DNA from 2 places in the Streptomyces sp. NH27 genome. Region 1 is predicted to be linked to the other one. Evidence: riboswitches for the same ligand, from Rfam matches in the RefSeq annotation. Region 1 holds a riboswitch; the other holds the start of a gene.
The links. Region 1 has a riboswitch for glycine ahead of gcvP (aminomethyl-transferring glycine dehydrogenase). Riboswitches for the same ligand answer to the same signal wherever they lie in the genome.
Positions count from the first base shown of each region.

Region 2: linked by a shared signal. The riboswitch ahead of gcvT (glycine cleavage system aminomethyltransferase GcvT) and the one ahead of gcvP (aminomethyl-transferring glycine dehydrogenase) in region 1 are both predicted to bind glycine.

Region 1 covers NZ_JACEGK010000159.1:733-13,208, forward strand. Annotated here, with positions in the region: partial or broken gene gcvP (aminomethyl-transferring glycine dehydrogenase) at 1-1,977, opposite strand, end outside; glycine riboswitch at 2,037-2,164, opposite strand; glycine riboswitch at 2,165-2,276, opposite strand; gene AC13HU_RS15345 (PRC-barrel domain-containing protein) at 2,425-2,796, shown strand; gene AC13HU_RS15350 (DNA polymerase IV) at 2,718-4,220, opposite strand; gene AC13HU_RS15355 (MerR family transcriptional regulator) at 4,368-4,970, opposite strand; gene AC13HU_RS15360 (bifunctional nuclease family protein) at 5,235-5,708, opposite strand; gene ftsR (transcriptional regulator FtsR) at 5,886-6,635, opposite strand; gene AC13HU_RS15370 (FHA domain-containing protein) at 6,669-7,505, opposite strand; gene AC13HU_RS15375 (DUF881 domain-containing protein) at 7,570-8,454, opposite strand; gene AC13HU_RS15380 (small basic family protein) at 8,462-8,794, opposite strand; gene AC13HU_RS15385 (DUF881 domain-containing protein) at 8,798-9,745, opposite strand; gene AC13HU_RS15390 (sugar phosphate nucleotidyltransferase) at 10,006-12,476, opposite strand, start outside.
Region 2 covers NZ_JACEGK010000063.1:497-18,416, reverse strand. Annotated here, with positions in the region: gene AC13HU_RS08135 (cysteine desulfurase family protein) at 279-1,451, shown strand; gene AC13HU_RS08130 (amino acid ABC transporter permease) at 1,534-2,427, opposite strand; gene AC13HU_RS08125 (amino acid ABC transporter permease) at 2,424-3,068, opposite strand; gene AC13HU_RS08120 (glutamate ABC transporter substrate-binding protein) at 3,078-4,115, opposite strand; gene AC13HU_RS08115 (amino acid ABC transporter ATP-binding protein) at 4,157-4,954, opposite strand; gene AC13HU_RS08110 (ABC transporter ATP-binding protein) at 5,003-6,205, opposite strand; gene AC13HU_RS08105 (ABC transporter ATP-binding protein) at 6,247-7,317, opposite strand; gene AC13HU_RS08100 (ABC transporter permease) at 7,314-8,327, opposite strand; gene AC13HU_RS08095 (ABC transporter substrate-binding protein) at 8,425-10,167, opposite strand; gene AC13HU_RS08090 (ABC transporter permease) at 10,271-11,269, opposite strand; gene AC13HU_RS08085 (DUF885 family protein) at 11,594-13,123, shown strand; gene AC13HU_RS08080 (enhanced serine sensitivity protein SseB C-terminal domain-containing protein) at 13,212-13,940, opposite strand; gene AC13HU_RS08075 (enhanced serine sensitivity protein SseB) at 14,081-14,851, opposite strand; glycine riboswitch at 14,975-15,093, shown strand; gene gcvT (glycine cleavage system aminomethyltransferase GcvT) at 15,285-16,400, shown strand; gene gcvH (glycine cleavage system protein GcvH) at 16,599-16,979, shown strand; gene glyA (serine hydroxymethyltransferase) at 16,991-17,920, shown strand, end outside.

The DNA.
Region 1 (12,476 bases):
GCCGTGCGTGGACGGGTAGGTGACCATCAGCACGGCGAGCCGGTCGCGGTGCCGCTCGATCTTCGCGCGCAGGTCGGCGACATCCACGTCACCGTCCTGGCTGGTCTTCACCACGACCACGGTCATGCCGGCCATCACGGCGCTGGCGGCGTTGGTGCCGTGCGCGGAGGACGGGATCAGGCAGACCGTACGGTCCAGGTCGCCGCCTGCCCGGTGGTAGGCGCGCACCGCGAGCAGACCGGCCAGCTCGCCCTGCGAGCCGGCGTTGGGCTGGAGGCTGACCTTGTCGTAGCCGGTGATCTCGGCGAGCTGGTCCTCCAGGCCGTGGATCAGGCTGAGGTAGCCCTCGGCCTGGTCGGCGGGCGCGAAGGGGTGCAATGCGCCGAACTCCGGCCAGGTGACCGGCTCCATCTCGGTGGTCGCGTTGAGCTTCATGGTGCACGAGCCCAGCGGGATCATGCCGCGGTCCAGGGCGTAGTCGCGGTCGGCGAGTCGGCGCAGGTAGCGCAGCATCGAGGTCTCGCTGTGGTGCTGGTGGAAGACCGGGTGGGTGAGGTAGTCGTCGCTGCGCAGCAGGGCGGCGGGCAGCGCGTCGGCGGTGGCCGCGTCGAGCGCGTCGATGTCGCCGGTGGCGCCGAACGCGGCGAGCACCGAGGTGAGCGCGGCGCGGTCGGTGGTCTCGTCGCAGGCGATGCCGACGTGGTCGGCGTCGGTCAGCCGCAGGTTGACGCCGGCGGCACGCGCGGCCGCCACGATGTCGGCGGCCTTGCCGGGCACCTGGGCGGTCAGCGTGTCGAAGTACGCGTCCTCGACGAGCTCGACGCCGGCCGCACGCAGGCCCGCGGCGAGCACCGCGGCGTAACGGTGGGTGCGGCGCGCGATGTCGGCCAGCCCGTCGGGCCCGTGGTAGACGGCGTACATGCCGGCCATCACCGCGAGCAGCACCTGGGCGGTACAGATGTTGCTGGTGGCCTTCTCCCGGCGGATGTGCTGCTCGCGGGTCTGGAGCGCCAGCCGGAAGGCGGTGTCGCCGTCGGCGTCGACCGAGACGCCGACGAGCCGGCCGGGCAGGTTGCGGGCGTAGGCGTCGCGGACGGCCATGTAGCCGGCGTGCGGGCCGCCGAAGCCCATGGGGACGCCGAACCGCTGGGTGGTGCCGACCGCGATGTCCGCGCCGAGGTCGCCGGGCGAGGTGAGCAGGGTCAGCGCGAGCAGGTCGGCGGCCACGGTGACGATCGCGCCGAGGTCGTGTGCCTGCTCGATGACCGGCCGCAGGTCACGGACGGCGCCCGACGCGCCCGGGTACTGGAGCAGCACGCCGGTGACGCCGCGCTCGGCGACGTCGGCGGGGATGCCGGCGGACAGGTCGGCGGTGACGACCTCGACACCGGTGGGTTCGGCGCGGGTCCGTATCACGGCGAGGGTCTGCGGGAAGGTGTCGGCGTCGACCAGGAAGACGCCGTTCTTGACCTTGCCGACCCGGCGGGACAGCGCCATCGCCTCGGCGGCCGCGGTGCCCTCGTCCAGCAGGGAGGCCCCGGAGGTGGGCAGTCCGGTGAGGTCGGCCACGACGGTCTGGAAGTTCAGCAGCGCTTCGAGGCGGCCCTGCGAGATCTCCGGCTGGTACGGGGTGTACGCGGTGTACCAGGCCGGGTTCTCCAGCACGTTGCGCAGGATCACCGGCGGGGTGAAGGTCCCGTAGTAGCCCAGGCCGATCATCGGCGTGAGCACCTGGTTGCGGTCGGCGAGCGCACGCAGTTCGGCGAGCGCCTCGGCCTCCGTGACGGCGGCGGGCAGGCCGAGCGCCTCGGCACTCTTGATGGTGTCGGGTACCGCCGCGGCGGTCAGTTCGTCCAACGAGCCGTAGCCGACCTGGGCAAGCATCTTGGCCTGCGCCTCGGTGTCGGGGCCGATGTGGCGGCGGGCGAAGGGTCGGCCTGCTTCCAGCTCGGCAAGGGAATTCCGGCGGTCACTCATCTTCGGGGGCCTCCTGGTCTGCGACGACCTTCGGGGGTGCCGCCACAGGCACCCGTACGGCCTCCCCCTCTGTCATCAGAACCTGAGAGCTTCACCGCCCCGGCCCACAGGGCGGCTTTCACCGTCGGTGAGGACGCGTCCCGGCGGCCGCGCTGCTTCCGGGACAGGTCCTGCTTTCCAGAGTGACCTCACCCGAGCGGTACGGATGCCTGAGAGATTCCGGGGAGGATTTGCTCCTTCGGCGCCCTCCGCCACCCGCCGCCAGGCGGGCTGTTGGAGGACTCTCCCGCACGGGGTCAACGGCCTTCTGCCAGCCTACCAGCGTGATCCGAACACGGGTCGGAGCAGGTGCCGAGTCGACACCGCCCCCGTTGTGGCCTTGGGTAGGAGTCAGCCGGCCGTCGTACGACGGCCGGCCTGGGGTTGGATGGATTGGTTGGAGGGACCGTGCAGACCGACATCGATCCGCGCAGCCTGATCGGCCGCCGCGCCTTCGACCGTGACGGGACGAGGATCGGCACGGTGGACGAGGTGTACCTCGACGACGCGACCGGCACGCCGGAATGGGCGGCGGTGCGCACCGGCCTGTTCACCCGGGACGCCTTCGTGCCGCTCGGCCCGAGCGAACTGGACGGCGACAAGCTGCGGGTGCCGTACGAGAAGGCGCTGATCAAGGACGCGCCGGACTTCGGCGTGGGCCGGCACCTTTCGCCCGAGCAGGAGTTGCAGCTCTACCACCACTACGGCATGGATGTGCCCCGGTCGGGGACGGAGCCGACGCCATCCGGGGACTTCGGGGAACTGGCCGACGACGACTGAGCCGGATCGGCGGGCGGATCGACGTCCGGGGTGGTGTCCGGATCGGCGGGCGGGTCCGTAGGCGGATCGACGGACTGATCGGCAGGTGCCTGGGCGGCCAGCGGCAGCGGGTCGCTGCCGCTGAGCGCCGGGTCGTCCACGGCGAAGGTGCGCACCCGGCCCGGCACGGTGTCGGAGGGCACCTCGAAGCGCACGGTCACCCGGCCGACACCGCTGCCCTGCACCCACCCGGCGCCGTACTCCTCGTGGACGACGTCGTGGCCGGGCAGCCAGCGGTTCGCCCGCTCGGGAGCCGGCGGAGGGCTGCTGGGCAGCGGCGGCGGTGCGTCCTCGTCGGCCCCGCCGTGCAGGGCCCGCTCGCCCTCGGCGTGGGCGAACAGGTCCTCCTGGGTGAAGTCGGCGAGCCCGGCGACGCCCACCCCGAGCAGCCGTACGCCGCCGGTGGTGTCGACGGCCTCGGCGAGCCGGCGGGCGGTCTCGCGCACCACGGCCGGGTCGTCGGTGGGCGCGCGCAGCGTCTCGGAGCGGGTGAGCGTGGAGAAGTCATAGCGCCGGACCTTCACCACCACGGTGCGGCCGGAGCGGCCCGCGCCGCGCAACCGCTGCACGCAGCGCTCGGCGAGCCGGTCGATCTCGTACCGCACGTGGGCGCGGTCGGTCAGGTCGCTGTCGAAGGTGTCCTCGACCGAGATGGACTTGACGTCGCGGTCGGCGACCACCGGGCGGTTGTCGACGCCGGCGGCCATCGCGTGCAGCCCCGCGCCATGCGCCTTGCCGAGCAGGCGGACCAACTCCGCCTCGCCGGCCCCGGAGATCTCGGCGACGGTGAGGATGCCGGCCTTGCGCAGATGCTCGGCCGTGGCGGGCCCGACCCCCGGCAGGGTGCGTACCGGCATCGGGTCGAGCAGCGCCCGCTCGGTGCCGGGCTCGACCACCACCAGGCCGTCGGGCTTGGCCTTCTCGGAGGCGATCTTGGCGAGCAGCTTGGAGCCGGCCAGCCCGACCGAGGCGGTCAGGCCGGTGGCGGCCTTGATGTCGGCGCGCAGGCCATGGGCCACCGCCCGCGGGTCGTCGGCGTGCTCGCCGGCCTCCAGGTCGACGAACGCCTCGTCGACGCTCAGCGGCTCGATCAGCGGTGACGCCTCGCGAAGCAGGGCCATCACGATCTCGCTGACCTGCCGGTAGATGCCGAACCGTGGCGAGAGGTAGGCCGCGTTGGGGGCGAGCCGGCGGGCGTGCGCCATCGCCATGGCGGAGTGGACGCCATGCACGCGTGCCTCGTAGGACGCGGTCGACACCACGCCGCGGGGCCCGAGGCCGCCGACCACCACCGGCTTGCCCCGCAGGCTCGGCTTGGACGCCTGCTCGACCGCGGCGAAGAACGCGTCCATGTCCAGGTGGAGGATCGTCGGCGCACTTCTCACACCCCAAGCGTCCCCCATCCCACCGACATCGGCCGTACACGTGTACGGCAACGGCGGGTCGGACCTGCGGCGCCCCGCGACGGGCGCAGTCGCCACGAAGCACAGGAGGTGCATGCAGAGGTGTGCGCGCAGTGCGCCTGGTCGCGCTCAGACCGCCTTGTTGCGGCGCCTGGCCAGTTCGTCGGCCGGGTTGTGGCCGACGAGGGTCTCACCGGTGTCCACCCGCTCGCCGTGCATCTGGGACAGCGCGGTCTCCACGTCGCGCCAGACCACGCCGACCGCGATGCCGAAGATGCCCTGGCCGCCCTGGAGCAACTGGACCACCTCGTCGGGCGAGGTGCACTCGTAGACGGTGGCGCCGTCGCTCATCAGCGTCATCCGGGCCAGCTCGCCCGGGCCGACCGAGCGCAGGTGCTGGACGGCGGTGCGGATGTTCTGCAGGGAGACGCCGGTGTCGAGCAGCCGCTTGACGATCTTGAGCACGACGACGTCGGCGAAGCCGTACAGACGCTGGGTGCCCGAGCCGTACGCGGGTCGCACGCTGGGCTCGACCAGGCCGGTCCTGGCCCAGTAGTCGAGCTGGCGGTAGGTGATGCCGGTCGCGGCGCAGGCCGCCGGACCCCGGTAGCCGACCTGCTCGGACGGCGTCTCGGCAGGTGGGCCGCCGTCAGCACCCACCGCGGCCGGGGCGAGCACCCCTCGGGCCGGATACGGGCCGCCGGTCGCCAAACCGTCGCCGGTACTTCTCACGACGCCCTCCGTCCCTTCGCGTCCGCTGGCCGCGCGCACGTGCCACCGGACTTTCCCTCTTGACGGTAGGCAGTCGTCACACGTGCGTCAACGATCGCCACGCTCGGCACGCCGAGTGAAATTCACCCCAGGAGTGGTTTGATCTGATCGCAGAGCGGGAACGAAATTCCGAATGGCCGCACGACGGCAACATTGCCCCTTCAGGGGCAGGCCAGGACACACCGGCCCGGATCGGCGTCGGCAGCCATTTCGGGCACTTCCGGCCTACTGGTTACTGGTCCCGAAGTCCTCGGGCGAGATCTGGTCGAGGAACTCGCGGAACTTCTCCACCTCGTCCTCCTGCTCGTCCGGGATCGCGATCCCCGCGTCGTCCAACACCCCGTCGCTGCCGTAGATCGGCGTCCCGGTGCGCAGTGCGAGCGCTATGGCGTCGGACGGGCGGGCACTGACCTCGACCCCGCCGGCGAAGACCAGCTCCGCGTAGAACACGCCTTCTCTCAGGTCGGTGATACGCACCTCCGTCAGCGTCTGTCCCACCGCCTCGAGCACGTCCTTGAAGAGGTCGTGAGTCAGCGGTCGCGCAGGCGTCATGCCCTGCTGCGCGAAGGCGATGGCCGTCGCCTCTCCCGGCCCGATCCAGATGGGCAGGTACCGGTCGCCTCCCACTTCACGCAGGAGCACGATCGGTTGGTTGGAGGGCATTTCGACCCGGACACCCACAACGTCGAGCTCGTTCACACAGCAACCCTAGGCCGTGCCTGCCGGGTTTGGGTAGTCGGGCAGCCGTCAGGTGCCGCCACGCGGCCCACCAGGACCGGTCCCGACGGCCGTACTACCCCGCGGTTGCCGCCCTCGGCGGCGGTTCCGGCCACATTCCGGCCGAAATCCGGCGGCGATCCGGCTGCCGGGCCGAAGTCAGTCCAGCCGGACCCGCAGCGCCGACTGCAACATCGCCGCGTGCAACCGCACCGACAGCGTGGCCAGCTCCCTGGCGGTGGCCTCAGCGTGCATCCGCGTCTGCGGGTTGCGGTGCCGGCGCAGCGGCGCCACCACCTGCTCGACCAGGCCGGCCTCCCGGTCGGCGGCGGCCTTCACCGCGCGCAGATGGCGCGGCTCCAGGCCGAACCGGCCGAGGTCGACGATCAGCCGGGCGACGTTCACCGTGTCGGCGTCGTAGCAGCCGTCGGTTCCCGCCTCCACCAGTCCGTACGACTCCCACTCCGTGAGCACGTCGCTGTCGGCCCCGGTGGCGGCCAGCAGCTCGGCCCGGCCGATGCGCATCCGCGCGGGCTCCTCGGGCTCCAGGGAGCCGCCGTCCAGCGCCTCACGGGACTCGCCGGGGCCGGGCAGCGCGACCGGCTCGCCCCGGTCCATCGCGTCCAGGTGCTCGCGAATCACCCGCAGTGGCAGGTAGTGGTCGCGCTGTACGCGCAGGACGTACGCGAGCCGGTCGACGTCGGCCGCACCGAACTTGCGGTACCCCGAGGGCGTGCGCTGCGGCTCCACCAGCCCCTCCGCCTCCAGGAAGCGGATCTTGGAGATGGTGACCTCGGGGAACTCGTCCCGCAGCCGGGACAGCACCGCGCCGATACTCAGCAGGATGCCGTCGTCTCCGGCGGAAACGGTGGCGGTGCCGTCACCGGCACCGCCTGACGTTCGCGGCATGCACACCTTCCCTGGGACCAGGCGGCGGGAGGGTCAGACGCCTGCCTGGCTCGCGTAGAAGACCAGTCGGTACTTGCCGATCTGCACTTCGTCGCCGTTGGACAACTGCACCGCGTCGATCCGCTCCCGGTTGACGTACGTGCCGTTGAGACTGCCCACGTCGGAGACGGTGAACACGCCGTCGATGCCGCGCCGGAACTCCACATGGCGGCGGGAGACGGTGACGTCGTCCAGGAAGATGTCGCTCTGCGGGTGCCGGCCGGCGGTGGTCAGCTCGCCGTCCAGCAGGAAGCGGCTGCCGGAGTTCGGCCCCCGCCGCACCACCAGCAGCGCCGAGCCCGGGGGCAGCGCGGCCACCGCGGCCTGCGCCTCCGGGGAGAGCGACGGCATCGCGGTCTGCCCGGTCGCCTCGGCTTCGTACGCCTCGATGCTGGCGATCGAGATGGTCGAAGTGGTCTCCGAGGGGCGCTCGAACGGCGCACCTCCCTGCGTTCCGCGCAGCGGCGCACCGCAGTTGTTGCAGAAGCGACTCGCCTCCACGTTCCGGTGCCCGCACCTGCCGCAGACCAGCACGCCGTGCTCACCACCCGTGTCCGAGGCCGACGGTTCCCCGAAACCTATGCGGGGGGCCGAACCGTGGTCAACAGGCGCCACGCCGGGCGCACCCGAAAACTCACCACCCTGCTGCGGCGCGTCCGCGCGGAACAACGGACGCTCGGCCCCTTGGCCGGCATCCTCCGCCCCGCTCCGCGGCGCACGGTGGCGTGCCGTCGCCGGGTCACCCGACTGGCGGGCGCTCTTGCCGAACAACTTCCCAAACAACTTCACGGGCGATTCCCCTTGAAAGAAGCAGACCCGCCCGTGGGGCAGGACGAACTCTCACTACTCACAGTTTCCACCACTCAGCACCCGGCCAGGTCCCCGACCCCCCGCCTCATTGAGATGACCGAGCGTAGTCAGGCTGCTTCGACGGCCGCAAGGCGTCCACGACGATCTTCTGCGACCTGACCACATCAGCGCTCGCCTGCTCCTTCTCCAGCGTCTGCACCACCCCACCGGGGATGTTCAACGCGGGCTCCAGATCTGGCGGGTTGCCGATGACTTTGAAGACGTACGGTTGGGCCAATCGGTGCCCATCTACGAGCACACTGTTCACGCCGTCGGTGAAATAAGTGTCGCTGACGACGCGCACGTTGTTGACCTGGATCGCCTCGGCACCCGCCGCGCGCAGCTCCTGGACGGTGTCCAGCAGCGAGTCGGCCTCGACCTGACGGTGCGGGTCCTTGACCGTCAAGGTGATCCCCGGACCCTTGGCGGCCACCGTGCCGGCCAGCACACCGAGTTCCCTGGCCTTCTCCTGCGTCTGCTTGAGCGCCTCCGCAGCCTGGTCCGAGCTGGTCTCCAACTCGCTGCGCTGGTTCTCCAGTCCCCGCTTCTCGTCCTGGAGCCGCTCGCTGCGGTTGTCCAGTTCGGTGAGGATACGCACCAGGTCCTCCTGACGCGCCCCACGCAACGTGCTGTTGTCGTCACTGGTGGTGCGCACCTGGATGGCCAGCCCCAGACCCAGCACGAACAGCAGTACCGCGACGATGAGTTGCGCGCGGGTCAGCCGCGGCGGCCACAGCCCGGCCACCAGCCGCTGTCGCCCGGTCCTCGGTGCGGCCGCCGGCTCCGAACCGTCCGCAGGCTCCTGCGCGGGCTCGTCGCCGTCCTCGGGCTCGTCGTCGTGCCGGTGCTGGGGCTCGCGCTCGTCGTCATGCTCGTGCTCGTGCTCGTGCCCATGCTCGCGTTCGTGCCTGTGCTTGTGCCCGTTGCTCATCCGTTCGTCACGCCCGGAAGACGTGGCGGCGGATGGCGGCGGCGTTGGAGAAGATCCGGATGCCGAGGACGACCACCACGCCGGTGGACAACTGCGCACCGACACCGAGCTTGTCGCCCAGGAACACGATCAACGCGGCCACCACCACGTTGGACAGGAAGGAGACCACGAAGACCTTGTCGTCGAAGATCCCGTCGAGCATGGCCCGCAGCCCGCCGAAGACGGCGTCGAGCGCGGCGACGACGGCGATCGGCAGATACGGCTCGACACCCGAGGGCACCACAGGGCGCACCACGAGCCCGACCACGACCCCCACGACGAGGCCAAGTACGGCGATCACTTCTCAACCCTTCCCGTCCGACGGCGTCTTCGACGACGTCTTCGGCGGCGTCGTGGGCACGTCGGGTGTTGCGTACCGCAGGATCAGCGAGGGCGCGGCGGGCAGTTGGAGATCGCCCTGCACGCTGATACTCGACCTGATGCCGTAGTTCGTCACCAACACGTGCAGGTACTCCCCGTCCGCGCTGTTCTGGAATGCCGTGCTCAACCGCTTCCCGTCCCCGATCGCCAGCACCGTGTACGGCGGCACCAGCGGCTTGTTGTCGACCAGTATGGCGCTCCCGGCGGCCCGGATCGCCGACAGTGCCGTCAGCCGCTCGCCGTTGATCGAGATCGCCTCGACACCGGAGGCCCACAGGCCGTTGATCACTTGCTGCATGTCGCGGTCGCGGACCCGCCCGGTGTCCGAGAAGCCACTGCTCTCCCGCGGGCCGCCAGTGCCCCCTTCAGAGGCTTCCTTGGCGTCATTGACGACCAGCTTGATCCCCGGGCCGTGCACCGGCGTGGCTGCGGCGAGCAGTTCGACGAGCCGGTCGCCGTCGACGCCGTGCTGCTTGAGCGCGGCCTGCTGCTCCGTGGAGACGGTGTCCCGCAGCGAGTCGACGTGTTTCTGAAGAGCGTCGGCGCTCTTGGTCTCGGTCTGGATGCGATCGATGAGGTTCTGCCGCTCCTTGGCCACGGTGGGCGCCGAGACCCGCGCCTGGGCGGCACCGAGCGTCACCACGAGCGCGGCGAGCACCAGCCCGGCCGCCAGCCCCACCTTGCCGCCCAGCGCCTTCGGCAGCCGCGAGGTGCCGACCTGCCCGCGCCGGGCCGCGGCCTCCGCGTAACCGTCGTCGAGGCTGTGCTCCATGATGTTCGTCAGCAGCGACATGGACGCGTCCAGGCGTCGCGGAGCGGCCCCGGGCACGGGGTTACTCCGATCGGGTTGCTGCTGCGGCATGCCGCACATCGTCGCACGTCGGGACGGCCGCTCTCGAACGGGCCCCTCCCGACGCGCCGTTCGCCCCGTGCGACCGTTTCAGGTGGCCAACGGACCTGTTTCGGCCGGCTTCCGATCGGCAACCGATCAGCTTCCGGTCGGTTGCCGACCGGCGGGCGATCGGTCGGCAACCGGTCGGTGACCGGTAACTGATCGATCGGCGCCCGGTCGGCAACCGGCGAACGGCGGTCGGCTGCGGGCAGGTGACGTTTCGGCGACGGATCGACGGATCAGCGGCCGGCGCTCTCCACCACCTCGGACCACTCGTCCAGCAGCGTCTGCGCGGAGGCGTCGTCGGGGCCTTCGGCCCACAGGTGCGTGACGGCCTCGGCCGGGTCGGGCAGCACCATCACCCACCGGCCGTCGGACTCCACCACCCGCACACCGTCGGTGGTGTCCACCGACCGGTCGCCGGCCTCCTCGACCACCCGGCGCATCACCGAGCCCTTGACCGCCCACGGAGTCGGCACGTCCCGCTTGAGGACGTGCGCCTTGGGGATACGGGCGTCGATCTGGCTCAGCGTGAGCTGTGTCCTGGCCACCAGGCCGATCAGCCGCACGAACGCCGCGGAACCGTCGAAGACGCTGCTGAACTCGGGCACGATGTAGCCGCCGCGCCCGTCACCGCCGAAGATCGTGCCCTCCTCCCGGCCGACCCGGGTCAGGTCGTCGGGCGAGGTCGTCGTCCACGTCACCTGGGTGCCGTGGTAGGCGGCGACCTGCTCGCCGATACGGGTCGTGGTGACCGGCAACGCCACCCGGCCGCTGCGCCGCTCCGCCGCGACGAGGTCGAGCAGCACCAGCAACGCCCGGTCGTCCTCGACGATCCGGCCCCGCTCGTCGACCAGCGACATCCGCTCGCCGACCGGGTCGAACCGCACCCCGAACGCGGCCCGCGCCGAGGAGACCATCTCGCCGAGCCGGACCAGCCCGGCCCTGCGGCTCTGCTCCGTCTCGGTCGGCCGCGCCTCGTCCAGCCCCGGGTTGATGGTCAGCGCGTCCACGCCCAGCCGGCCGAGCAGGCTCGGCAGCACCAGGCCCGCGCTGCCGTTGGCCGCGTCCACCACGACCTTCAGCCCGGCATCGGCGATGCCGGTGATGTCCACGGCCCGCAGCAGCGCGCCGGTGTACGAGTCGAAGACCGTCGCGGGGAAGGTCAGGTCACCGATCTCGCCCGGGAACGCCCGTCGGTACTCCTGCCGCGAGAACACCCGGTCGAGCTTGCGCTGTCCCGCCCCGGACAGGTCGGCGCCGCGCTCGTCGAAGAACATGATGTCCAGCGAGTCGGGCCGCCCGGGACTGGTCCTGATCATGATGCCGCCCGCACTGCCGCGCGCGGTCTGCTGCCGAGCCACCGGCATCGGCACGTTCTCCAGGTCGCGTACGTCGATCGCACTGGCCTGGAGCGCCGAGATCACCGCCCGCTTCAGCGCACGGGCGCCGCGGGAGTGGTCGCGGGCGGTGGTGACCGTCGCGCCCTTCTTCAGCGTCGTCGCGTACGCACCCGCGAGTCGTACGGCCAGCTCCGGGGTGATCTCCACGTTCAGGATGCCGGAGACGCCGCGGGCGCCGAACAGGTGCGCCTGGCCGCGGGACTCCCAGATCACCGAGGTGTTGACGAACGCGCCGGCCTCGACGGTCTTGAACGGGTACACCCGGACGGTGCCCGCGATGATCGACTCCTCGCCGATCAGGCACTCGTCGCCGATGACCGCGCCCTCGTCGATCCGCGCGGCGCGCATCACGTCGGTGTTCTTCCCGATGACGCAGCCGCGCAGGTTCGTCTGCGGACCGACGTACACGTTGTCCGCGATCACCGCCTTGTGCAGGAACGCACCGGTTTTCACCACGACGTTGGAGCCGATGACGCTGTGCTCGCGGATTTCCGCGCCGGCCTCCACCTTCGCGTAGTCACCGATGTAGAGCGGCCCCCGCAGAATCGCGTCGGGATGGACCTCCGCGCCTTCGGCGACCCACACGCCGGGCGAGATCTCGAATCCGTCGATATCGACGTCGACCTTGCCCTCCAGGACGTCCGCCTGCGCCTTGACATAGCTCTCGTGCGTGCCGACGTCCTCCCAATAGCCCTCGGCGACAAAGCCGTAGATCGGCTTGCCCTCCTTCATGAGCTGCGGGAAGACATCGCCGGACCAGTCGACGGGCACGTCGGGCTCGACGTAGTCGAACACCTCCGGCTCCATGACGTAGATGCCGGTGTTCACGGTGTCGGAGAAGACCTGGCCCCAGGTCGGCTTCTCCAGGAACCGCTCGACCTTTCCGTCGTCGTCGATGATGGTGATACCGAACTCCAGCGGGTTCGGCACCCGGGTCAGGCACACCGTGACCAGTGCGCCCTTCTCCTTGTGGAATTCGATGAGCTCGGTCAGGTCGAAATCCGTGAGCGCGTCGCCGGAGATCACCAGGAAGGCGTCGTCCTTGAGCGCCTCCTCGGCGTTCTTGACACTTCCGGCCGTACCCAGCGGTTTTTCCTCGTTGGCATAGGAGAGCTCCATGCCCATTTCCTCGCCGTCCCCGAAGTAATTCTTCACCAGGGACGCGAGGAACTGGACAGTGACCACCGTCTCGGTGAGCCCATGCCGCTTGAGTAGATTGAGAACGTGCTGCATGATGGGGCGATTCACCACCGGCAGCAGCGGTTTCGGCATGCTCGACGTCATTGGGCGAAGGCGTGTGCCCTCGC
Region 2 (17,920 bases), on a different contig from region 1:
CCGGCTGTGCGCCGTTGTGCCTCCAGGCTGTTCCCAGCCGCAGGCCGGTGGCCTGCTGAGCGCGCCGTGCCCCGCGCCCCTGGTTCTGTGCGGCTCCTTCCGCGGAAGCAGCCGCAGCTACTCAGGGGCGCGTGGGGGCACCTCCCGGCGAAGCCAGGGGGAAAACGGCGCGACAAGCCACCCACCGCGAGGTGGTCCCTGGACCGACAGGACGGGGCAACCGGGTGGGTCAGGGCCAGGCACTCCGCAGGGGAGGGCACCCTTAGAATCGGGGGACCATGGCCTACCTCGATCACGCCGCCACGACGCCGATGCTCCCGGAGGCGGTCCGGGCGATGACCGCGCACCTGACGGTGACCGGGAACGCGTCCGCACTGCACGCCGCCGGGCGGCAGGCCCGCCGTACCGTCGAGGAGTCCCGGGAGGCGCTGGCCGCGGCGCTCGGGGCGCGGCCGAGCGAGGTGGTGTTCACCGCCGGCGGCACGGAATCGGACAACCTCGCCGTGAAGGGCCTGTTCTGGTCCCGCCGGGCGGAGGACGCGCGGCGGGTGCGGGTGCTGGCGAGCCCGGTCGAGCACCACGCGGTGCTCGACGCGGTGTACTGGCTCGCCGACCACGAGGGCGCCGTCGTGGAGTGGCTGGCGGTCGACGAGCACGGCCGGGTGCGACCGGAGGCGCTGCGGGCCGCGCTGGAGCGGGGCGCGGGTCCCGACGATGTGGCGCTGATCACCGCGATGTGGGCGAACAACGAGGTCGGCACGGTGCTGCCGGTCCCTGAACTCGCCGAGGTCGCCCGCGAGTTCGGCGTGCCGATGCACTCCGACGCGGTCCAGGCGTTCGGCCAGATCGACCTCGACTTCGCCGCCAGCGGCCTGGACGCGATGACCGTCACCGGGCACAAGGTGGGCGGCCCGTACGGGGTCGGCGCGCTGCTGCTGCGGCGTGAGGACACGCCCGTACCGCTGCTGCACGGCGGTGGCCAGGAGCGCAGCCGGTCCGGCACCCTCGACGTGCCCGCGATCGCCGCCTTCGCCGCGGCGGGCACGCTGGCGGCCGAGCGGCGCGCGGAGTTCGTCCGCCATGTCGGCGCGCTGCGCGACGAGTTGGTGCGGGGCGTACGGGCTGCCGTACCGGACGCGGTGCTCAACGGCGACCCCTCCCCCGACGGACGGCTCGCCGGCAACGCCCACTTCACGTTCCCCGGCTGCGAGGGCGACGCGCTGCTGCTGCTCCTCGACGCGCAGGGCATCGCCTGCTCCACCGGCTCGGCGTGCACCGCGGGCGTGGCCCAGCCGAGCCATGTGCTGCTGGCGATGGGCCGCTCGGCGGCTGACGCCCGCGGCACGCTGCGCTTCTCCCTCGGGCACACCTCCACCGCCGACGAGGTGGCCGCGCTCGTCGGGGCGATCGGCGGCGCGGTGGAACGCGCGCGGGCCGCCGGCCGCACCTGACGCCCGTCGCCGGGCCGGCCGGCCGTCTGCCCGCCACCCGACGCCGCACCCGCACCCGCACCCGCACCCGCACCCGCACCCGCTAAATCGTGCGCAGCGTCTCCGTACCGATGTCCTTGGGCGACCGCGGTCCGGGCAGCCCCGGGCCGGCGCCGGCGGCGGTGTCCGTCTTCGGGCGGCGCCGGCCGCGGCGTTCCAGCGCCTCGGCGAGCTGGGAGAGCACCGCGTTGACCACGATGTAGATCACCGTGACGGTGAGGTAGCTCTGCAGGAAGTCATGTGTGTAGGAGCCCAGCACCTTTCCCTGGTTGAGGAGTTCGGGGTAGCTGACGACGTAGCCGAGGGTGGTGTCCTTGAGCAGGCTGACCAGTTGGGAGACCAGCGTGGGCACCACGAGGCGGACCGCCTGCGGCAGCACCACCAGCCACATCACCTGGCGGCGCCGCAGTCCGAGGGCGTAGCCGGCCTCGGACTGGCCGCGGTCCAGGGCGAGTACGCCGGCCCGGAAGATCTCGGCGAGCAGCGCGGAGGTGCACAGCACCACCGGGATGACCAGTTCCCAGAAGACCGGGAAGGTGTAGCCGGCCCGCGGGATGCCCATCAGGAAGACGTACAGCACCAGCAGCAGCGGCACCGAGCGGAAGAGTTCGACGAAGCCGCCGGCCGCCAGCCGCAGCACGCGATGCGGCGAGAGCCGGCCGAGCGCGAGCAGCGCGCCGGCCGGCAGCGCGATGAGCGCGGCCATTCCGGCGGCCTTGAGGGTCCGCACCAGGCCCTGGAGCAGGAACCGTTGGTAGGGCCACTGCCCGAACGGCTGCCATCTGGCGTGGTCGAGCTGGCCGTGCTGCCCGAACTGGCGCAGGCCCAGGGCGATCAGGCCCGCGATGACCAGCACGGACAGCGCGGTGGCGATGCGTGTCCGGCGCCGGGCCCGCGGGCCCGGCGCGTCGAAGAGCACGCGGTTCGGTCCGGTCACCTGCGCACCGCCATCCGCTTCTGGAGCCGCCCGGCGAGCAGCCCGACCGCCAGCGTGGTCAGCACGTAGCCGACCGCGGCGAGCAGGAACGTCGGCACCGGCTCGTCGTACTGCAGGTCCAACCACTCGGTGTGGCCGATGAGTTCGCTGACCCCGACCGCCGCGCCGAGCGACGAGGAGAGCACCACGCCGATGAAGACGTTGGCGAGCGGCTGGACCATGGTGCGGAACGCCTGCGGAAGGATCACCAGGGCCAGCGACTGGCCGAAGGTCATCCCGATCGCGCGCGCCGCCTCCGCCTGCCCGACCGGGACCGCGTTGATCCCGGCCCGTACCGCCTCGCAGATGTACCCGGAGAAGTACAGCGCCAGGCAGATCACCTCGGAGGTGAACAGCGAGTAGGTGATGCCGGCGTCGGGCAGGCCGAAGACGAACAGCACCAGGAACGCCAGCAGCGGAACGTTGCGGAACACCTCGACGTAGAGGGTGCCGAGCACCCGCAGCGGGAGGATCGGGCTGACCCGCATCACCGTCAGCAGCGTGCCGAGGACGGCTGCCCCGGCGAAGCCGAGCAGGGACATCTCCAAGGTGGCGCCGAGCCCGCCGGCCATGTAGCCGATGTGTGTGAGGACCCCATGCATGGCGGCTCGTCAGGAACCGTCGGCGGAGCCGATGGTGGGCGTCGCGGGCGGCGAACCGGCGATCTTGGTGCCGATGGTGGCCTTCCACAGCTTGGCCCACTCGCCGTCGGCGTAGATCGTCTTGAGCCACGCGTTGACGAACGCCTTCGCCTCCGGGTCGGCCTTCGGCAGCCCGATGCCGTACGGCTCCTGGGTGAACGGCTGCCCGATGACCTTGAGTTGGGGGTCGCTGACCACGTCGCCGAGCAGGATGCCCTGGTCCAGCACGTAGGCGGCGGCGCGCCCCTGCTTGACCGCGGCGACGCACTCGCCGTCCTCCTGGAAGAGCAGCGTCTTGGCCTTGGGGGCGAACTTCTTCAGGTCCAGCGCGGCGGTGGAGTTGCCCTCGGTGGCGACCGTCTTGCCGTTGAGGTCGGCCGGCTTGGTGATCGTGTTGTTGCTCGCCTTGACCAGGATCGCGTCGCCCGACTCGTAGTACGGGCCGGCGAAGGCGATCTTCTGGGCGCGCTGCGGGGTGATGGTGTAGGTGGCGAACACGGTGTCGACGGTGCCGTTCTGCAACATCGTCTCGCGGGTGTCCACGGTGACCAGGGAGAGCTTCGTGGCCGGCTTGCCGGTGATGTACTTCGCCAGCATCTGTGACAGGCCCGCGTCGAATCCCTCCAACTGGTTGTTGACGGGGTTGCGTTGGGAGAACATCGCGGAGGAGTCGGTGCCGCCGACCAGCAGGGTGCCGCGCTTTTTGACCTTGGCCATCCAGGAGCCGGCGGTGATCGCGGCGGCCGGGGCGACCGGGGCGGCGGCGACCACCTGCGCCTGGGTGTACGCCGACGGCTTGCCCGCGCCCGACTTGCCGCCGGGGGACGACGGCAGCGACGAGGAGCCGCCACCGCCGCACGCGCTGAGCACGCCGGCCAGGGCGAGCGCCGCGCCGACGGCGACCGCCCGGCGCCTGCCGCTGCCCCTTCTCCCGCCACCACTGCCACCACCGCCGATGCCACCGATGCGTCCGCGGGCCGACCGGTTGCCGTTCTTCTGGGGAATCATGGATCTCCTTCGGTACGGGTGGCTGGCCGGCGACGGACGGGTCAGTGCCGGAGGATCGTGGAGAGGAAGTCGCGGGCCCGCTCGGTGCGCGGCTCGGTGAAGAACGCGTCGGGTTCGCCGGTCTCGACGATCTGGCCGTCGTCCATGAACACCACCCGGTCGGCGGCCCGGCGGGCGAATCCCATCTCGTGGGTGACGGCGACCATCGTCATGCCGTCGCGGGCGAGGCCGACCATCACGTCGAGCACCTCCCGGATCATCTCCGGGTCCAGCGCCGAGGTCGGCTCGTCGAAGAGCATCAACTTGGGGTGCATGGCGAGCGCGCGGGCGATCGCGACGCGTTGCTGCTGGCCGCCGGAGAGCTCCGCGGGGTGCCGGGACTCCTTGTCCCGCACGCCCACCCGATCCAGCAGTGCCCGCGCCTCCTCGACCGCCTCGGCCCTCGGCACCTTGCGCACCCGGGTCGGGCCGAGCACCACGTTCTCCAGCACGGTCTTGTGCGCGAACAGGTTGAACGACTGGAAGACCATTCCGACGTCGGCCCGCAGCGCCGCCAACTCGGCGCCCTCCTGCGGCAGTTCGCGGCCGTCGAAGACGATCCGGCCGGAGTCGATCGTCTCCAGCCGGTTGACGCACCGGCACAGCGTCGACTTGCCGGACCCGGACGCGCCGAGTACGACCACGACCTCGCCCTCGTGCACGTCGAGGTCGACATCGCGCAGGGCGACGAGGTCGCCGAACTGCTTGCTGACCGACTCGATGCTCAGCAGCACCTTTCCGGTACCGCCGAATCCGCTCTTCGGCGCACTGTTTGATGTCCTGTTCGCGTCTTCGACCATGCTAATGAAGATAGGTCGCGACGCGGCTGGACGGTAAGGGCGGCATTCTCATCGACTCGAGGACTCCGGGTGCTGGTCGGCCGCGTTCTCCGGGTGGTGGCAGGCGACTTGGTGGCCCGGCGCCAGCTCCACCAGCGGCGGCTGCTCGTCCATGCACACGTCGGTCGCCTTCCAGCAGCGGGTGTGGAAACGGCAGCCGGACGGCGGCGAGATCGGCGAGGGCACGTCGCCGGTGAGCAGGATGCGGCCGTTGCTGCTGACCGGCGCGGCCCCGCTGCTCTCCTTCGGCGCGCCCTCGGTGCTCTCAGCACTCTCGGTGCTCTCAGCGCCGTCCGCGGCCGCCGCCGGCTTCACCGTCGGCCGGTTGCGCCGCTTCGGGTCCGGCACCGGCACCGCCGACAGCAGCGCGGTGGTGTACGGGTGGAACGGCGTGCGGTACAGCGCCTCGCGGTCGGCCAGCTCCACGACCTTGCCGAGGTACATCACCGCGATCCGGTCCGAGACGTGCCGGATCACCGACAGGTCGTGCGCGATGATCACATAGGTCAGGCCGAGTTCGGACTGCAGGTCGTCCAGCAGGTTGACCACCTGCGCCTGGATGGACACGTCCAGCGCGGAGACCGGTTCGTCGGCGACCACCAGCTTCGGGCGCAGCGCCAGCGCCCGGGCGATCCCGATCCGCTGCCGCTGCCCGCCGGAGAACTCGTGCGGGTAGCGGTTGTAGTGCTCGGGGCTGAGGCCCACCAGTTCCAGCAGCCCCTGGACCTCCTTCTTCACCCCGTTCTCGGTGGCGACCTTCTGCAGCCGGAACGGCGTGCCGACGATGGTGCCGATGGTGTGCCGAGGGTTCAGCGACGAGTACGGGTCCTGGAAGATCATCTGCACGTCGCGGCGGAGCGGGCGCATCTCGCCGGTGCTCAGGTGCGTGATGTCGCGGCCGTCGAACTCGATCTTCCCGGCGGTCGGTTCGAGCAGCCGGGTGATCAGCCGGCCCATGGTGGACTTGCCGCAACCGGACTCGCCGACCACGCCCAGCGTCTCGCCCGCGTCGACGTGGAAGTCGATGCCGTCGACCGCCTGCACCGCGCCGACCTGGCGGCGCAGCAGGCCCTTGCTGATCGGGAAGTGCTTGGTCAGCCCGGTGACCTTGAGCAGCGGCTCCCCGGGCGGCTTGCGCGGCGCGGGGGTACGCGGCTGCGGCTCGGTGCCGGCGGCCGGACCGCCCTTGTCCAGCGAGGTCTTCTCCGCCACGGTTTCGTCCCGGCCCTTCCCGGCTTCTGCTTCCTGGCTCTTCACAGCTTCGGCTCGATCTCTTCGGTCCAGATCCTGGCCCGCTCCTCGTCGGCGAGATGGCAGGCGGCCACATGGCCCTCGGCCACCTCGCGCAGCTCGGGCACTTCGGTCTCGGACGCGCCGCCGGTCAACTCGGCGTACGGGCAGCGCGGGTGGAAGGCGCAGCCGGTCGGCACGTTGATCAGGCTGGGCGGCGAGCCCTTGACCGGGTTGAGCCGGTCGGTGCGTTCCCGGTCCATCCGTGGCATCGAGCCCAGCAGGCCCCAGGTGTAGGGGTGTTGGGGCTCGCCGAAGAGCTTCTCCGCGGTGCCGCGCTCGATCACCCGACCCGCGTACATCACCAGCAGGTCGTCGGCGACCTCGGCGACCACGCCGAGGTCGTGGGTGATCACGATGACGGCGGAGCCGAACTCCTGCTGCAGGTCGCGGATCAGGTCGAGGATCTGCGCCTGCACGGTGACGTCGAGCGCGGTGGTCGGCTCGTCGGCGATGAGCAGTTCGGGGTTGTTCACCAGTGCCATCGCGATCATGGCGCGCTGGCGCATGCCGCCGGAGAACTGGTGCGGGTAGTCCCGGAACCGCTTACGCGGCTCGGGGATGCCGACCCGGTCCAGCATCTCCATGGCCCGCTCGGCCGCGACCCGCTTGGTCACCCGGTGGTGCACCCGGTACGCCTCGACGATCTGGTTGCCGATCGAGTAGTACGGGTGCATCGCCGACAGCGGGTCCTGGAAGATCATCGCCATCTTGCGGCCGCGCAGCCGCCGTACCGAGTCCGGCGGGGCGCCGATCAACTCCTCGCCGTCGAGCCACACTTCGCCGGAGATCTTGGCCCGCGCGGTGCGGTGCAGACCCATGATGCCCAGCGACGTGACGGACTTGCCCGACCCGGACTCGCCGACGATGCCGAGGGTACGGCCGCGCGGCAGGTCGAAACTGAGGCCGTCGACCGACTTCACCACGCCGTCGTCGGTGTCGAAGTGGATGCGCAGGTCGCGCACGGACAGGTAGGCGTCCTGGGCGGCGGCCGGTTCTGCGGGCGCTTTCAGCAGCCTGTCGGCGGAACTCACGAGTACCTCACGCGGGGGTCGAGGACGGCGTAGGCGAGGTCCACCAGCAGGTTGCAGACCACGACGAAGAAGGCGACCACCAAGGTCACGGCCATCACGATGGGCAGGTCGTTGGCGGTCACGCCCTGGATGGCGTAGGCGCCCATGCCCGGCAGTGAGAAGACCTGCTCGGTGATGACCGCGCCGCCGACCAGCAGCCCGAAGTCCATGCCGAAGATGGTCACGATCGGGGTGAGCGTGGAGCGCAGCGCGTGCCGGATCACCACGTCCCGTTCGCGCAGGCCCTTGGCGCGCGCGGTGCGGATGTAGTCCTCGCCCATCGTCTCCAGCATGCCCGCCCGGGTGAGCCGGGCGTACAACGCCGAGTACAGGAAGGCCAGGGTGCACCAGGGCACCAGCAGGTTCCACGCCCAGTCGGCGGGATTGTGCAGGAACGACACGTAGTTCATGCCGTTGCTCCACAGCGGCCACTGCACGGTGAACACGCTCAGCGCGAGGACGCCGGTGAAGAAGATCGGCAGCGACACGCCCATCAGGGCCACGCCCATCGACAGCCGGTCGATGATGCTGCCCCGCTTCAGGGCGGAGAGCACGCCGACCGCCACGCCGGTGACGACCCAGATCACCGCGGCCCCGATCGCCAGCGACAACGTCACCGGGATACGGGACTTCAGCTGCGGCCAGACCTCGACATGGCTCTTGAAGGAGTAGCCGAAGCAGGGCGCGTGACAGTGCACCGGGTCGGGACCGTAGTGGTAGTCGGCGCCGGCGACCAGCGCCTTGAGGAAGTGCCAGTACTGCTCGTAGAGCGGCAGGTCGAAGCCGAGGTTCTTCTTGATCGCCGCGACGGCCGCCGGGTTGGCGTCCTTGCCCACGTACTGCGTGGCGAGCTGGGTGGTGGTCTGGCCACCGATGCGGGGGACGAGGAAGAAGATCGCGAAGGTGATCATGCTGACCACCAGAAGGAGCACGATCGCGGCGAACACGCGACGGATGAAGTAAGCGGTCACGGCCGTTCCGGCTGGCGTCCGCCCGGCCCGGATCGGGGGCCGAGCCGGGCGGACGCCGGAGCCTTCACCTGCCTTTCGGTGCGTAGGGGCCTTGCGGCTACTTCGAGGAACCCATCAGCAGGTAGTCGTACATGCCCAGGTACGCCTGACTGACCGTCACGTTGGTGGCGGAGTCCGGGCGGTAGAGCAGGTTCTTGCGGTAGAACAGCGGCACCACCGAGGCGTTCTCCATCACCATCTTGTCGATGTCGCCCCACGCCTTGGTACGGGCGGCGGTGTCGGTGTTGGAGATCGCCGCTGCCAGCGCCTGGTTGATCTTCGGGTCGTTCAGCTCCATCAGGTTGTTGCCGCCCGAGGGCTTGATCGCGGCACCGTCGACGATCTGGTCCAGGAAGCCGTAGCCGGTCGGCCAGTCGGCGCCCCACGCCATCATCATCATGCCGACGCCGTGCGAGTGCACGTAGTCCGGGACGCCCGCGTAGTTGGAGAAGTACTTGTCCCCCGGGAAGGTCTTGATGTTGACGGTGATGCCGACCTTCTTCAGCGCCGCCTGGATGGCGGTGGCGCCGTCGATCTCCGGCTGCCGGTCGCTGCGCGCGGTGAGCGTGGTGGTGAAGCCGCCCGGCTTGCCGCACGCCGTCAGCGCCGCCTTGGCCTTGGCCACGTCACCGTTGTCGCCCGCCGTCGGGTACTCGTCGAACTTGGTGTAGCCGTTCACCGACGGTGGCAGCAGGGTGCTGGCCACGTCGCCCTTGACCGCGCCGCCCTCGGCGTTGACCACGGACGTCTTGTTCACCGCGTACTGCACGGCCTTGCGGCAGTTGATGTTGTCGAACGGTGCCACGTGCAGGTTGAGCGCGATGTACGAGCTGCCGCCGGCGATGGAGTCGTCGGTGTGCGCCAGCCGGTTCTTGTTGCCCAGGATCTTCGACTGTGTCTCGGCCTCGACGCCGGTGCCCTGAAGGTCGACGGTGAGGTTGTCGGAGAGCAGGTCGTTGTCGATGGTCTTCTGGTTGACGTTGAACTTCAGCACGTACTTGTCGGGCAGCGCGGTGCGGAGCGAGTCGGTGGCCTTGCTCCACTCCGGGTTGCGCACCAGCGTGGCGCCCTTGCCCTCGGAGTAGGAGGAGAACTTGTACGGGCCGGTCGACTGGATGTGCTGCACGTACGTGGCGCCGGTGTCCTTGGACTGCTCGACCGGAGCGGTCTGCGAGAACGTCGCCAGGTAGTCGAAGTCGGCGAACGGCTTCGACAGGTGGAAGATGATGGTCTGGTTGTCCGGCGTCTCTATGGACGCCAGCCCGTTCGGGTTCTTGTCCTTGTACGGGCCCTGGTACTTGGTGTCGTCGGCCAGGTAATTCTTGAAGTACACCGGGCCGTTGGACATCACGTCAGGCGCGAAGTTGCTGCGCTCGATCGCGTACTTGACGTCCTTGGAGGTCACCGGGGTGCCGTCCTGGAACTTCACACCGGTGCGCAGGTGGTACGTCCAGGTTTTCGCGTCGGCGCTGGCGGTGCCCAGGTCGGTCGCCAGGTCGGGGACCACCGTCAGACCTTCCTTGCCGGGCGCCGGCTTGAAGGTCAGCAGCGTGCGGGCGTAGAGCCGGGAGAAGTCCTGCACCCAGCCGTAGTAGGTGTTGCCCGGGTCGAGGGAGTCAGGGCCGGTGGAGTGGTCGGCGGTGACCGTCCCGCCCTTCTTGCTCGACGCGTTGACGATCGAGGTCAGCCCCTCGTCGTTCTTGCCCGAGCTGCTGGAGCCGCCCGAGCCGCCGCAGGCGGACACGCCGAGTGCCATCGCCAAGCAGAGCGCGAGAGCGGAGGTCACCTTTCTGGTGTTCATACCGGGTTACGCCCCTCACTTCCTATTGAGTCGCCGGGTCGGCCTTGGGTCGCCGCACGGCACACGAGGTGCCACCCGGGGTCGGTGGGTCATCCCTGCGGAATCACTTGCTGCGCGGGTCGAGCGCGTCCCGCAGTCCGTCGCCGAACAGGTTGAAGGCCAGCACCGTGATGAAGATCGCGAGGCCGGGCACGAACATGTACTGCGGGTCGGACTGGTAGACGTCGACCGCGCTGGTCAACATGCCGCCCCAGGACGCCTGCGGCGGCGCGATACCGACCCCGAGGAAGCTCAGCGCGGCCTCGAACAGGATGTTGGTGGGGATCAGCAGCGTGGAGTAGACGAGGATCGGTGCCACCAGGTTCGGCAGCAGCTCCCGGAAGAGGATGAACGGCCCTCGCGCGCCCATACCTCGGGCGGCCTCGACGAACTCGCGCTCGCGCAGGCTCAGCGTCTGGCCGCGGACGATCCGGCCCATGTAGGGCCAGTTGAAGAAGCCGATCACGAAGATCAGCACGCAGATCCGCAGTGGCAGCCCGCTCAGCCCGAAGGCGCCGTCCTGCAGCGAGGCCGAGATGGAGATCGCGAACAGCAGCAGCGGGAAGGCGAGGAAGACGTCCATCAGCCGGCTGATCAGGCTGTCGACCCAGCCGCCGTAGTAGCCGGCGATGACGCCGAGCACGGTGCCGATCACGTTGGACAGCACGGTGGCACCAGTGGCCACCAGCATGGAGATCCAGGAGCCCTCGATGATCCGGGACAGGATGTCCCGGCCGAACTTCGGGTCCACGCCCAGCGGGTGGGCCCAGCTCATGCCGCCCCAACCGCCCTTGGGCGCCAGCAGTTCGGGATCGACCAGGTTCTGGTGGAAGGCGTTGGGATCGAGGTTGAAGACCATCTCGATCGGCTTGGCGAGGATCGCCAGCAGGATCAGCAGCACCACCACCACGCCGCCGGCCATCGCGACCTTGTCGCGTCTGAGCCGGCTCCAGGCGATCTGCCCGAGCGAGCGACCCTCGATCATGCCTCGCCCGGCCCCGCTGAGTACGGCCTCCGGATGCGCCTCGGCCTGTCCGGGGGTGGTCTCGATAGGTGCGGTCATGGCGTTTGCCGACCCCTCTCGCCGGTGGGTAACCGGCGCGCGCCCGCCGCTGTAGCGGCTTCCTCGTCAGTTGGTGCTCTTGGTGCGGTAGTTGCAGATGGCACTGCAGTCACCCACAGTGGCCGCTCGACGTGATCATGTGTGCGACGTGCGTATCCACTACGCGCGTTGCGGCTGGGGCATGTCAACACCAAGGTGTCTTGCCGCTGGATTCTTCTTCTGGTTGGCGATCACCCGCCAGACCTGGCCACGAAGGGATGCGCAACTGTGATGTGGGTGGTTCTTTCATCGTTACCGACGCGTACCTCGGGGTACGGTCGGCTGATGGACGAACGGCTGCGCGCGGTCTGCGACCTGATGGTGCCCCAGGCTCGGGAGATGTCGGGCCTGCACGAATACGACGGCCGGGTGCAGGACCTGTCCCCCGAAGGAGTCCGCGCCGACCTGGCGGCCATGGCCCGCGCCCGGCGCGGCGGCCCGCTCCGCGACCCGCACGACGAAGCCCACCTTGCGGTCTTCGAAGAGGGCCTGCGCGTGCAGTACGGCGAGCTCGAACTGCACCGCCGCGACCCCTACCCGCACCTGTCCAACCTCGAACTGGCCTGCTACGACCGGGAGTACGCCCCGCGCAGGGACCGCGCCCGGGCCCGCCGGGAGCACCTGGCACAGTGGCCGGACGCCGTGGCCGCCGCGCTGTCCGCACTGGACCAGGTACGAGCCCCGGTCGCCGAGGCGCTGCTCGGTTCGGTGCTCGGCCTGGCCGCCGACGTGGACCCGGCCGCCGGTAAGGTCGAACGGGCCGCGCTGCGCGCACACGAGCGGCTGGTCGACCATGTCCAGGGCATCGCCGAACACGGCGACCCCGACCCCCGGCTCGGCGGACGGGCACTCGCCGCCCTGATGGGCGCCCAGGAGGGCCTACGGGTGGACCTCACCGAACTGGCCGGCCAGGCCGACCGGGAGCGCGCCCGGCTCACCGAACTGCTCACCGACTCCTGCCACATCCTCGACCCGCGCAGCGACGTGGACGCATTGCTGCCCGGCCTGCTCGCCGACCACCCGAGCGCGGACGGCGTCATCGCCGAGGCGGCCCGACTCACCGACGAGGTCATCGAGTTCACCCGCGAACGGGGCCTGGCGCCCTACGTGGACGGCGAGTGCCTGGTCGGCCCGGCACCCGCGTCCCGGCGCTGGGCGATGGCCATGATGACGTGGTCGGCGCCCGCCGAGCCCGACGCACCCTCCTGGTACCACGTGACGCCGCCCGACCCGGACTGGCCGGCCGACGAACGCGAGGAGTGGCTGACGGTCTTCAGCCGCACCAGCCTGCCGTCCATCACCCTCCACGAGGTCGCCCCCGGGCACTTCGCGCACGGCCGCGCCCTGCGCCGCGCGCCCTCCCCGGTCCGCCGCCTCCTGCACAGCCTGTCCTTCTCCGAGGGTTGGGCCCACTACGTCGAGGAGGTCTGCCTCGACGAGGGCTTCCGCGCCCGCGACCCGCGCTTCGCGATCGGCGTGGCCCTCGAAGCGCTGGTCCGGGTCACCCGGCTCACCTGCGCGATCGGATTGCACACGGGGGCGCTGTCGCTGGACGAGGCCGCGAGGTACTTCGTGCGCGACGCCCACCTGTCGCCTGCGGCGGCCTCGGCCGAGGCACGGCGCGGCACTTTCGACGCGGGCTATGGGCGGTATACCTGGGGCAAGTTGGAGATCCTGCGGGTGCGCCGCCGCGCGGAGCGGGAGTGGGGCGCGGACTTCTCCCTCCCCCGCTTCCACGGCGCGCTGATGCACCTGGGCAGCCCGCCTTTGGGGTTGCTGGACGCGGCCCTCCGCCCGCCCGGCCCCACCACGTGAGTGCCCGGACCTTGACGTCCGCTGTGGCTGGTCGCGCGGTTCCCCGCGCCCCTGTAAGTGCGGCCACTCCCAGGGGGTCAGGGGCGCCCTAGCGATCGAAGAAGGGCCGCCCGAACGTCCGCATCCACAGGGCGACCGGGTCGTACGGATCGGTCATCGCCACCGTGGAGACGGCGACACCGTCCGGCACTCCGGCAACCGCCTGCTGCATCATCAGCCGTACGGACTCCACCGCCTGCGCGGCACCTTCGTAGAGCTCGACCCCGATCGCGAGGTAGGGCTCGCCGAGCACGGGCTGCACCCACGCCTGCCGGAGCGCCCGCACCGCGGAGGTGCGATGCGCCGCCTGGGCCAGAAGCGCGTAGAACTGCGGCATCTGGAGGGACGGTTCCCCGATCTGGAGCGGCCCGGCGGGCAACAGGTCGAGCCCGACCGCGATCCTGCGCAGGTCCGCCCAGGGGATGCCGATGCCGCCGCCGCCCGCGTGCGGGTTGAGCCACAGCCCGGAACGGTCCGGGTAGAGGGTCTGCGCGATGTCCCGCCCGGAGACCACCTCGTGATCGCGGTTCCACCCGCTGGCGGCCAGCTCGCGCGGCGAGGTGAAGCATGGCGCGTAGCCGTACCCGCCGACCTCCATCGTGCCGTACTGCGCGTCGGGTGCCCCGGAACTGCCGTGCCACAGCAGCATCCACACCTGGCCCTCGGCGAGTGACGCGAGCAGGTTCTCGTATGCGTCGAACCGGCCGGGTGCCACCTGGAGCAGCATCTGCTCCACCTGGCCGGCCTGCGCCGCACCGCCTTGCGCGCCCGCGATCACGTGGGACCGCCCCTTTCCCCTCGTTTTGCTCTTCGCACGACATCAAACCAGGTCGAGTGTGCCCAGCGGTATGCCGACCGACTCAAGCGGAACCAGCTATAGACCGGGTATACGACCGTTGAACGCGCGCCTTGGCGGGTTCAGTCGCGGGCGAAGAACGGCCGCACCGTCTCCAACATCCAGTCGCCCACCGGGTCCTGCGCCACGTCCAGCAGGATCAGGTGCACCGGCCACGGCGGCGGCGCCACGCCCATCGCCCGGCCGAGCGCGTCCATCGCGGCGGCCCCCTCGCCCTCCAGCCAGCGGTCGAGTTCCACGCCGATGAACAGGGCGGGCGGATCCTCCTCCACGGCGGCCAGCGCCCGCCGACCGCTGAGCACCACCGAGGTGACCGCGAACTCGCCGGCCGCCGCGGCCAGGAAGTCCACCGCTTCCTCGTCGTGGTCCGGCTCCCACAACCGCACCCGGGCACCGGTCGGCGCGTCGCCGCCGCGTACCCCGGAGAGCTCCGGCGCGCGCTCGCCCGGCACCGGCCGGCACAGCGCGGCCACCGCGGCCGGCGGCAGCGGCACGCCGACCGCCCCGCCGGGGTTGACCGCGATCCCGACCAGCGGCGGCAGCCCGCGGGCGAACTCGTGCACCGGCGCGACCGTGCAGGACATGCCGTCCGCGGCCTGCCGGAACTGCTGCTCGGAGCTGAACACGGGTACGTAGGGTGCGTCGCCGAGCACCACGGTCGGCAGGTCGAGGCCGGCCGCCTGCGCCGAGCCGCCGTTGGGCAACGGCACCCACACCCTGGAGCGGCCGAGCACCTCCAGCAGCCTGGGCGTGGCCGACGGATTGCCGAGGCCGGCGCTCAGCACCTCTTCCAGCTCGTTGGCCGGCCATATGTACGGTGCCGGATTCTCCATGTCCACCCTTGTCCGCCCATGTACCACGTCTGTAGCGTTGTGCCCGGGAAACCCTAACCGCTGCCGGGGGCCGGGGACCCTGGGCATGCAATGATGAAGGCCACAACTTGTATAACGGCCGTTCGAGGCCGCGCGGGAGAGTTCCGGACCGGCGCACGCGACCAGCTCGCGGGCGGTGGGACGGGCGCCGAAGGAGCAAGTCCTCCCTTGAATCTCTCAGGCACAGATACCGCGCGGGCGAGGCAGATCTGAAAAGCGGCGGAGCCGTCGGCGCACCCCTGGGGTGCGTGGCCCCGCCCACCCAAGGTGCAAACCGGGGCCCGCGCGAGCGGGGTTCACGGTGAACCTCTCAGGTTCCGATGACAGATGGGGAGTGTCCATCCGTCGTCCCTCCTTTCTCTTCACCGAGACCGAGCCTGGGAGCCTGTCACCGATGAGCGAACCCCGTCACACCGCGCTCGACGCCCTGCACCGCGCCCTCGGCGCGACCATGACCGACTTCGCCGGCTGGGACATGCCGCTGCGGTACGCCAGCGAGCGCGAGGAGCACCAGGCGGTGCGCACCCGGGCCGGCCTGTTCGACCTGTCCCACATGGGCGAGATCACCGTGACCGGCCCGCAGGCGGGCCAGGCGCTGGACCACGCCCTGGTCGGCCACCTGTCCGCGCTGGCGGTGGGCCGGGCCCGCTACACGATGATCTGCGCGCCCGACGGCGGCATCCTCGACGACCTGATCGTGTACCGGCTCGGCGAGCAGGAGTTCATGATCGTCGCCAACGCGTCCAACGCGCAGACCGTGCTCGACGCGGTGGCGCTGCGCGCGGCGGAGTACGACGCGCAGGTCCGCGACGACCGGGAGGCGTACGCGCTGCTGGCCGTCCAGGGCCCGCAGGCCCCGGCGATCATGAAGTCGGTGACCGACGCCGACCTGGACGGGTTGAAGTACTACGCCGGACTGCCCGGCACCGTCGCCGGGGTGGACGCGCTGATCGCCCGCACCGGCTACACCGGCGAGGACGGCTTCGAGCTGTTCGTCGCGCCGGCCGACGCCGAGCGGCTGTGGCGGGCGCTGACCGACGCCGGCGAGCCGGTCGGCCTGGTGCCGTGCGGGCTGTCCTGCCGGGACACGCTGCGCCTGGAGGCGGGCATGCCGCTGTACGGGCACGAGCTGACCGCCTCGGTCACGCCGTTCGACGCCGGCCTGGGCCGGGTGGTCAAGTTCGACAAGCCCGGGGACTTCGTCGGCCGCACCGCGCTGGGCGCCGCCGCCGAGCGGGCCAAGGACCTGCCGCCGCGCAAGCTCGTCGGGCTGGTCGCGCAGGGCCGCCGGGAGCCGCGGGCCGGCTACCCGGTCACCGACGCGTCGGGCGCGGTGATCGGCGAGGTCACCTCGGGCGCCCCGTCGCCGACCCTCGGCAAGCCGATCGCGATGGCGTACGTGGACGCGGCGCACGCGGCGCCCGGCACGCCCGGGGTCACGGTGGACATCCGCGGCTCGCGGGAGCCGTACGACGTCGTGGCGCTGCCGTTCTACAAGCGCGAGCGCTGAACGGGCCGGGCCCGCTCGCCCGTCGCCGGGTTCCGCGGGCGCCGGGTTCCGCGGGTGCCGCCTTGTGCGGCCGCCACGCTCTGTCGGCGCCGAGTTCCGCGGCCCACCCCCACGCTTCGCACTTCCCCCCTTGCCCTTAGCTTTCCGTTTGCCGTGCCGCGCACGCGAGCACCCCTGTCGATCCGGGAGAATTCAGCCATGAGCATCAACCCTGAGCAGCTTCGTTACAGCAAGGAGCACGAGTGGCTCTCCGCCGCCGCCGACGGCGCGGCCACGGTGGGCATCACCTCGCACGCCGCCGACGCGCTCGGCGACGTGGTCTTCGTCCAGCTCCCCGAGGTGGGCGCGACGGTGACCGCGGGTGAGACCTGCGGCGAGCTGGAGTCCACCAAGTCGGTCAGCGACCTGTACTCGCCGATCGGCGGCGAGGTCACCGAGGTGAACCAGGACGTCGTCGACGACCCGGCGCTGGTGAACTCCGCACCCTTCGAGGGCGGCTGGCTGTTCAAGGTGAAGATCACCGAGGAGCCGTCCGACCTGCTGTCCGCCGCCGAGTACGACGCCTTCATCGAGAACTGAGGGAACCCGCGATGTCGCTGCTGAACCAGTCCCTGCACGAGTTCGACCCGGATGTGGCGGCCGCGGTCGACGCCGAGCTGTACCGCCAGCAGTCCACGCTGGAGATGATCGCGTCCGAGAACTTCGCGCCGGTCGCCGTGCTGGAGGCACAGGGCTCGGTGCTCACCAACAAGTACGCGGAGGGCTACCCGGGGCGCCGCTACTACGGCGGCTGCGAGCACGTCGACGTGATCGAGCAGCTCGCGATCGACCGGGTCAAGGCGCTGTTCGGGGCCGAGGCGGCCAACGTGCAGCCGCACTCGGGCGCCCAGGCGAACGCCGCCGCGATGTTCGCGCTGATCAAGCCGGGTGACACCATCCTCGGCCTGGATCTGGCGCACGGCGGGCACCTGACCCACGGCATGAAGATCAACTTCTCCGGCAAGCTCTACAAGGTCGCCGCGTACCACGTGGACGCCGAGACCAACCTGGTCGACATGGCCGAGGTGGAACGGCTCGCCAAGGAGCACCGCCCGCAGCTGATCGTGGCGGGCTGGTCGGCGTACCCGCGGCAGCTGGACTTCGCGGAGTTCCGCCGGATCGCCGACGAGGTCGGCGCGTACCTGATGGTCGACATGGCGCACTTCGCCGGGCTGGTCGCGGCCGGGCTGCACCCCTCCCCCGTGCCGTACGCCGACGTGGTCACCACCACGACCCACAAGACCCTCGGCGGCCCGCGCGGCGGGGTGATCCTGGCGAAGGCCGAGCTCGCCAAGAAGATCAACTCGGCGGTCTTCCCGGGGCAGCAGGGCGGCCCGCTGGAGCATGTGATCGCCGCGAAGGCGGTCGCGTTCAAGGCCGCGGCGACGGACGAGTTCAAGGACCGCCAGGCCCGTACGCTGGAGGGCGCGAAGATCCTCGCCGACCGGCTGACCCGGCCCGACGTGGCGGAACTCGGCGTC